Promicromonospora sp. Populi: one gene and its partner. The protein of the gene in region 2 interacts with the protein of the main gene of each other region in a pairwise test. Links are inferred from orthologs where the notes say so. Each region holds a gene or a part of one and is shown on either strand. Other genes may lie near its edges.

Region 1 (3,895 bases), 2.9 Mb from region 2 along the record:
GCTGGAACACCGTGACCAGGCTCGCGAGCGCCAGCAGGGTCAGCATCACCTCGGTGACCACCACGGGCAGGCCGATCTGCATGAACGTGAACGGGACCAGCGCCAGCAGGAGCCGGTCGGCCCGCTCGGCGATGCCGACCTGGGCGGTCGCGCCGACACTCTCGGCCCGGGCCCGCGCGTACGGGACCACGCTGCCCAGCACCAGGCACGCGAGCGCCGCGGCGATGCCCCAGATGCCGTGGTGCTCGTCGGGGTGCAGCACGAACCAGAGCGTGATCCCGGCGAACACGGCGCCGTCGGCCACGCGGTCCAGCGTGGAGTCCAGGAACGCGCCCCACGGCCCGGAGCGGCCCGCCATCCGCGCCATCACGCCGTCGAGCGAGTCGAACAGGACGAAGAAGCCGACCAGGAGCCCGCCCACGAGCGTGTACCCCAGGGGGAACAGCGTCAGGGAGATCGCTGTGACGATCAGCGTGCCGGCGATGGTCACGGCGTCGGGCGAGACCCGCAGCGCGAGCAGCAGGCGGGCCAGGGGGGTGAACACCCTGCCCATGAAGGAGCGCAGGCTCCGTAACATCAGATCTCCTCTCGACCCCCCACGGTCCCCCAGGCCTGGGCGAGCCGACGGCGGGTGTCCCCCAGCAGCTCGGGCATCGCCTTGGTCTGGCCCACCACGGGCAGGAAGTTCGCGTCGCCCAGCCAGCGGGGCACCACGTGCTGGTGCAGGTGCGCGGCAATGCCCGCACCTGCGACCTCGCCCTGGTTGATACCTAGGTTGAAGCCTGCCGGGGCATACACGGCGCGCGACACGCGCATGGCCTGCTGAGTCATCTGCGCCAGCTCCACGGTCTCGGCCGCGTCCAGGTCCGTGTAGTCCGACACGTGCCGGTACGGGAGCACCATCAGGTGCCCTGAGTTGTACGGGTACAGGTTCAGCACTACATAGCACCGCTGCCCGCGGGCGACGACGAGACCCTGCTCGTCGTCGCCCGCCGGGATGCGGCAGAACGGGCACGTCTGAGCCGTCGAGTCGGCCGGCCGGTCCTGCCCGCCGATGTAGACCATCCGGTGCGGCGTCCAGAGCCGCTGCAGCCCGTCGTCCCTCGGGCCGAAGTCCGCGGCGTCCTGCGCGGTGGGCTCCATCAGGCCTGCTGCGACCGCTCGGCCACTGCCGCCGCGATGCGTTCGACGGCGTCCGCCACGGGCACCCCGTTCTCCTGCGTGCCGTCGCGGAACCGGAACGACACGGCGCCGGCCTCGACGTCCTCACCGCCGGCGATGAGCGTGAACGGCACCTTCTCCTTGGACGCGTTGCGGATCTTCTTGCCGAACCGGTCGTCGGAGAGGTCCAGCTCGACGCGGATACCCCGCGCCGTGAGCTGCGCGGCGACGTCCTTCACGTAGTCGTCGAACGCGTCGGCGACGGGGACCAGCTTGACCTGCACGGGCGCGAGCCAGGCCGGGAAGGCGCCCGCGTAGTGCTCGATGAGCACACCCATGAACCGCTCGATGGAGCCGAACTTGGCCGAGTGGATCATCACCGGCTGCTGACGGGTGCCGTCGGCAGCCGCGTACTCCAGCCCGAAGCCCTTGGGCTGGTTGAAGTCGTACTGCACGGTGCCCATCTGCCAGGTGCGCCCGATGGCGTCCTTCGCCTGCACGGAGATCTTCGGGCCGTAGAACGCGGCGCCGCCCGGGTCCGCCACGAGCTCCAGCCCGGTCTCGCGCCCGACCTCCTCCAGGATCTTCGTCGCGGCGGCCCAGTCCTCGTCCGAGCCGACGAACTTGTCCGGCTTCGCGTCGTCGCGCGTGGACAGCTCCAGGTAGAACTCGTCCAGGCCGAAGTCGCGCAGCACGCTGAGCATGAAGTTCAGCAGGTGCTTGACCTCCGACGGCGCCTGCTCCGGCGTCACGTACGAGTGCGAGTCGTCCTGGGTCAGGCCGCGCACGCGGGTCAGCCCCTGCACGACGCCCGACTTCTCGTACCGGTAGACCGAGCCGAACTCGAACAGGCGCAGCGGCAGCTCTCGGTACGAGCGTCCGCGCGACGCGAAGATCAGGTTGTGCATCGGGCAGTTCATGGCCTTGAGCCGGTACTTGGACCCCTCGAGGTCCATCTCCGGGAACATGGTGTCCGAGTAGTACGGCAGGTGCCCCGAGGTGTGGAACAGCCCGTCCTTGCTGATGTGCGGCGTACCGACGTAGGAGAACCCCTCCTCGATGTGCCGCTGGCGCACGTAGTCCTCCATGACCCGCTTGATCACGCCACCCTTGGGGTGGAACAGCGGCAGCCCGGAGCCGACCTCGTCGTGGAAGCTGAACAGGTCCATCTCGGCGCCGATGCGCCGGTGGTCGCGCCGCTCGGCCTCGGCCAGCCGGTCCAGGTGCGCCTTGAGCTCGTCCTTGGTGGGCCACGCCGTGCCGTACACGCGCTGCAGCATCGGGTTCTTCTCGCTGCCGCGCCAGTAAGCGGCGGCCGAGCGCATGAGCTGCACGCCGTTGCCGATCAGGCGGGTGCTCGGCAGGTGCGGGCCGCGGCACAGGTCGCTCCAGACCACGGTCTCGCTCTCGCGACCCGCGCCCCGGACGTTGTCGTAGATGGTCAGCTCGGCGCCGCCCACCTCGACGGCCTCACCGTTCTCGCTGTCGCCCGAGCCGCCCTTGAGGCCGATCAGCTCCAGCTTGTACGGCTCGCCCGCCAGCTCCACGCGGGCCTCGTCCTCGGTGACGACCCGACGGCGGAACGTCTGGCCCTCCTTGATGATGCGGCCCATGACCTTGTCGAGGTTCTTCAGGTCCTCGGGCGTGAACGGCGTCTCGACGTCGAAGTCGTAGTAGAAACCGTCGGTGACCGGCGGGCCGATGCCCAGCTTCGCGTCCGGGTTGACCTGCTGCACCGCCTGCGCCAGCACGTGCGCGGCGCTGTGCCGCAGCACCGCCAGGCCGTCCGGCTCGCCCAGCGTCACCGGCTCGACCTTGCTGCCGGCCGGGATCTCCCGGTCGAGGTCCCACAGCTCGCCGTCCACGCGCACCACCACGACGTCGCGGCGCTCGCGGTACAGCTCGATACCGGTGGTCGCGGCAGCGGTCGTCGTCGCCTCCGTCAAGTTCTGCGCGGGGGTCTCGCCACCGGCGAGGTCGACGGGGCTGGGCGGCGATGCGACGTCGGACACAGGAGTGCTCCTTGGAAACTGGAGAAGAAACGGATCGAGGGGCACCGTCCGCGGACGGTGCCCCTCGATCGTACCGATCCGGGACCCGCGGTCGTACCGCGGGCGGATCGGGGAATCAGCTCTGGCCGAAGTCCTTGGCCTTCTCGCCCAGCGTGTCGATGAGGCCGTCGGCCTGGTCGGGCGCGAGCTCCTTGAGCTTGTCGGTAGCAGCGTCGACGTTCCCCTCGTTGAGCTGCTCCTTCGCCTTCTCGATGTTGTCCGGGTCGGTCACGAAATCCTTGGCCTGGTCAAAAAGCCCCATGTGCGACTCCTCTCAACGGGTACACCTCGTGCACCCCCTGCGCGCGACGGGGTCCCGCCGCCCCCTCGAACCTACGCGCAACGGGCGGCCCGTGCACGCCGGTGCGCGCCCGCCAGGTCGGCGGACGGCGGCTGCGTCTCGTAACGTCAGGCCGTGGAGACATTGGAGTACCTGGCCATCGGCGTCGCCGCCGCGGCCCTGATCATCGCTGTGACGGCACTCGCACCCCGGGCCGGGGTCGCGTCGCCCCTCGTGCTGGTGGTGATCGGCGCCGGGGTGAGCCTGCTGCCATGGGTGCCCGCCATCGAGGTACCGCCCGAGGTGATCCTCGGCGGCGTGCTGCCGCCCCTGCTGTACTCGGCGGCGGTCGGGCTGCCGTCCATGGACTTCCGGCGCGACTTCACCGCCATCGGCGGCCTGT
Region 2 (3,936 bases):
CTCCCTTGATCCTGTCATTGCACCACGGGATTCTCTGCTGGCAGTTGTTTCCGCGTCCGGTAGGGGACGTGGAGCACTTGGACCAGCCGAGTCTACGGCCGAGCTCGCGGATCCGGGGAGGTTAAAAGCAGTGCCCATCAGGCACTCCCCCTCTCTCCTCGGCGCACGTCGGCTCGATGCCGTTCACCTGACAAGAGGGGCGAGCGCCCGGTTCGATACATAGTTGCTGATGGAAATTCAAAAAGGCCCGCATCCCTTTGGGCGGTTTCTAGCGGTCTTCGCAACACCTGATGGTCCTAGACGGCTGTCAGTAGATCACGCAGACGCTCGGCTGGAGTTCTCCAGTCGAGCGTCTTGCGTGGTCGGCCGTTGAGTCGCTGGGCGACACGCTCGAGGTCTGTGGCTGTGTGGACTGACAGGTCGGTGCCCTTGGGGAAGTACTGGCGCAGGAGCCCGTTGGTGTTCTCGTTGCTGCCGCGCTGCCATGGAGAGTGCGGGTCGCAGAAGTAGACCGGCACGCCGGTCGCCACGGTGAACTGCTTGTGCGCAGCCATCTCGCAGCCCTGGTCCCAGGTCAGCGACCCGCGCAGGTGCTCGGGCAACGTCTTGATCAGCGGCACGAGCACGTCGCGGACTTCCTCGGCGGTGTGCCCGCCGGGTAGGTGCCCGAGCATCACGTAGCGCGTCGAGCGTTCAACGAGAGTCACGATCGCGGACTGGGAGCCGGTGCCGACGATCAGGTCGCCTTCCCAGTGGCCGGGCACGGCCCGGTCGGCGACCTCGGCAGGGCGCTCGGAGATCATGACCATCTCGTCGACGAACCGGGGCGCGCGCTGCTCTGGGCTCCTGTGCGGTTTGCGGCGAGTGCGTCCGGTGCGCAGCGCATCGGTGACCTCACGTCGTAGCCCGCCACGGGCCTGGACGTAGATCGCCTGGTAGATCGTCTCCGTGCTCACCCGCATGCTCTCGTCGTGGGGAAACTCCTGCACCAGAGCGTGGCAGATCTGCTCGGGCGACCACTGCTCGGCCAGCCGGGCCGCGACATAGTCGCGCAGCGGACCGTCCTGGGCGAGCTTGGACGTCCTGGACCGTGCGCGGCTGGTCGCCCACGCCCGCTGCGCCCGGTGCGGCCGGTAGTCACCCTGGGTCGAGCGGGCGTCGAGCTCGCGCTTGATCGTGGACGCCGGCCGGCCCAGCGCCCGCCCGATCGCCCGCAGCGACTGACCTCGTCGACGCAGATCCGCGATCTGTTCCCGTTCCGCCACCGTCAGGAACCGGGGATGCAGCTGCGCCTCGAGGGCCGCGAGAGACGGCGCCAAGGACGTGGGGACGATGGTGGTCACACCGGTCTTGTAGTCGATCAGACGACCGTCGGGGCGCAGGCGCGTGTGTTTACCCTTGCGGATCCCGTGGTCCCAGTCCTCGGCCGTGCGCTCATGGACCCCGACCTGCGCTGCAGCATCACGTCGTCGAACACCGGCCGCGCGAAGCCGGTCGTACTCCGCCCGCCGCGGATGCCCGGCCCTGCCGGGCTTGCCACGCCCGCGAACACCAGCCCTGCGCGCCCACCCGCCCGCCGTCGCGCGGTTCACACCGACAACCCGAGCAGCACCCGAGATGCTGCCATTCTCCCGGTCCAAGGCCTCGAAGAACCTCGCTCTCAACTCCTCAGAAACCACGATCCCCGCAACTCCCTGAAATCCAGGGTGTTGCGGGGATCGGTAGAACCCGCCTTGAGGGATGCGGGCCTTCTCGCGCTCAGGAGCGCTCGGCTCAGGCCGAGGCGTCTTCCAGCAGCTTGGTGGTCTTGCTCTGGTCCAGCGGGATGCCGGGGCCCATCGTCGTGGTCATGGTCGCCTTGCTGATGTAGCGACCCTTCGCGGACGACGGCTTGAGGCGCAGGACCTCGTCGAGCGCTGCCGCGTAGTTCTCCAGCAGCTGGGTCTCCGTGAAGGAGGCCTTGCCGATGATGAAGTGCAGGTTCGCGTGCTTGTCGACGCGGAACTCGATCTTGCCGCCCTTGATGTCGGTGACAGCCTTGGTCACGTCCATCGTCACGGTGCCGGTCTTCGGGTTCGGCATGAGGCCGCGGGGGCCCAGCACCTTACCGAGGCGACCGACCTTGCCCATGAGGTCCGGCGTGGCAACTGCCGCGTCGAAGTCCGTGTAGCCGGCGGCCACCTTCTCGATCAGGTCGTCGCCGCCGACCTCGTCGGCACCGGCCGCGCGGGCCTCCTCCGCCTTGGCGGCGTTGGCGAACACGATGACCTTGGCGGTCTTGCCCGTGCCGTTCGGCAGGTTGACCGTGCCACGGACCATCTGGTCCGCCTTGCGCGGGTCGACGCTCAGCCGGAACGCAACCTCGACGGTCGCGTCGTACTTGACGGTGGCGGTCTCCTTGGCGAGCTTGATCGCGTCGAGCGGCGCGTACAGCGCGTCGCTGTCGATCTTCTCTGCGGCGGCGAGGTACGCCTTGCTGCGCTTAGCCATGTTTCTCTCCTTGTGGTCGTAGCGGGCCCGATGGCCCTGCCACTGTGTTGGTTCGTTGTGGGCGCGATAGTTGCTACTACGCGCCCGTCATGGGCGCAAAGATCGCGCCCACAACGATGGGATCACTCGGAAACGGTGATGCCCATGGAGCGGGCCGTGCCCGCGATGATCAGCGAAGCGGCGTCGAGGTCGTTCGCGTTCAGGTCCGGCAGCTTGGTCGTGGCGATCTCACGGACCTGGGCCTTCGTGATCGAGGCGACCTTGACCGTGTGCGGCGTCGGCGAGCCCTTGGGCACACCAGCGGCCTTCTTGATCAGCTCGGCGGCCGGCGGGGTCTTGGTGATGAACGTGAACGAGCGGTCCTCGTACACCGTGATCTCGACCGGGACGACGTTGCCGCGCTGCGACTCGGTCGCGGCGTTGTACGCCTTGCAGAACTCCATGATGTTCACGCCGTGCTGACCCAGTGCGGGGCCGATCGGCGGAGCCGGCGTCGCTGCGCCAGCGTTGATCTGCAGCTTGATGAGGCCGGAGACCTTCTTCTTCGGGGGCATGCTTTTCTACCTTCTGTTCGATTAGGCCGACGCCGTGGGCGATGACCCGGTTGCAAATGCTGAGGAACGAACGGTCAGATCTTGGCGACCTGGTTGAACCCCAGCTCGACCGGGGTCTCCCGGCCGAAGATTGAGACGAGGACCTTGAGCTTCTGGGCCTCGACGTTGATCTCGGAGATCGAGGCGGGCAGCGTGTCGAACGGACCGTCGGTCACGGTCACCGACTCGCCGACCTCGAAGTCGACGTGGACCGGGGCCTTGCCACCGGTCGCCCCGCCGCCACCGGCGGCCGACTGGCCGGCCTCGGTCTGCTTCGGCAGCATCGACGGCGCGAGCATCGAGTAGATCTCGTCGAAGCTCAGCGGCACCGGCTGGTGCGTGTGCCCGACGAAGCCCGTGACACCCGGCGTGTGCCGCACGGCGCCCCACGACTCGTCGGTCAGGTCCATGCGCACGAGGACGTAGCCCGGGATGCGAACCCGGCTCACGATCTTCTTCTGCGCGTTCTTGATCTCGGCGACCTCTTCCATCGGAACCTCGACCTGGAAGATGAAATCTTCCATGTTCAGGCTCTGGATCCGGTTCTCGAGGTTGGTCTTCACACGCTTCTCGTAGCCGGCGTACGAGTGGATGACGTACCAGTCGCCGAACTGGGAGCGGAGGGTTCGCTTGAACTCCTCGACCTCGTCCACGATGACGTCGCCGTCGGCGTCAACGGGGCGCTCGTCGGTGGCGTCGCCCTCGACCTCACCGTCGTCCGTGGTCTCGTCGTCCGTGGTCTCGACGTCGGTCTCGGCGTCCGCAAGCACGTCCGTGTTCTCGGCGTCCAAGGGCGCGTCGACGGTCGCCTCGTCGCCGGCGGGAGGCGAGACGTTCTCCGTCTGGTCCAGAG

What was found. The genes of interacting proteins can lie anywhere in the genome.
Region 1: the proteins of rplA (region 2) and thrS interact in binary tests that used the Escherichia coli proteins (3 or more experiments, as listed by UniProt). The link is inferred for Promicromonospora sp. Populi from one-to-one orthologs.

The regions. Positions count from the first base shown.
Region 1 is NZ_CP163528.1:1,487,333-1,491,227, forward strand. What follows is about bases 626-3,564. They hold thrS (threonine--tRNA ligase), read right to left. Parts: upstream 3,108-3,564; coding sequence 1,143-3,107; downstream 626-1,142. Other genes in these bases: AB1046_RS06635 (HIT domain-containing protein), read right to left, coding at 626-1,143; AB1046_RS06645 (hypothetical protein), read right to left, coding at 3,289-3,474. Also shown: pgsA (phosphatidylinositol phosphate synthase), read right to left, coding at 1-577; more of AB1046_RS06635, read right to left, coding at 577-625; AB1046_RS06650 (cation:proton antiporter), read left to right, coding at 3,628-3,895. UniProt on the Escherichia coli protein: Catalyzes the attachment of threonine to tRNA(Thr) in a two-step reaction: L-threonine is first activated by ATP to form Thr-AMP and then transferred to the acceptor end of tRNA(Thr). The rate-limiting step is amino acid activation in the presence of tRNA.
Region 2 is NZ_CP163528.1:4,356,374-4,360,309, reverse strand. Bases 633-3,612 are described here. They hold rplA (50S ribosomal protein L1), read right to left. Parts: upstream 2,491-3,612; coding sequence 1,774-2,490; downstream 633-1,773. Other genes in these bases: nusG (transcription termination/antitermination protein NusG), read right to left, coding at 3,119-3,612; rplK (50S ribosomal protein L11), read right to left, coding at 2,613-3,044; AB1046_RS19740 (IS30 family transposase), read right to left, coding at 633-1,334. Outside these bases: AB1046_RS19745 (RNA polymerase sigma factor), read right to left, coding at 1-18; more of AB1046_RS19740, read right to left, coding at 297-632; more of nusG, read right to left, coding at 3,613-3,936. UniProt on the Escherichia coli protein: One of the primary rRNA binding proteins, it binds very close to the 3'-end of the 23S rRNA. Forms part of the L1 stalk. It is often not seen in high-resolution crystal structures, but can be seen in cryo_EM and 3D reconstruction models.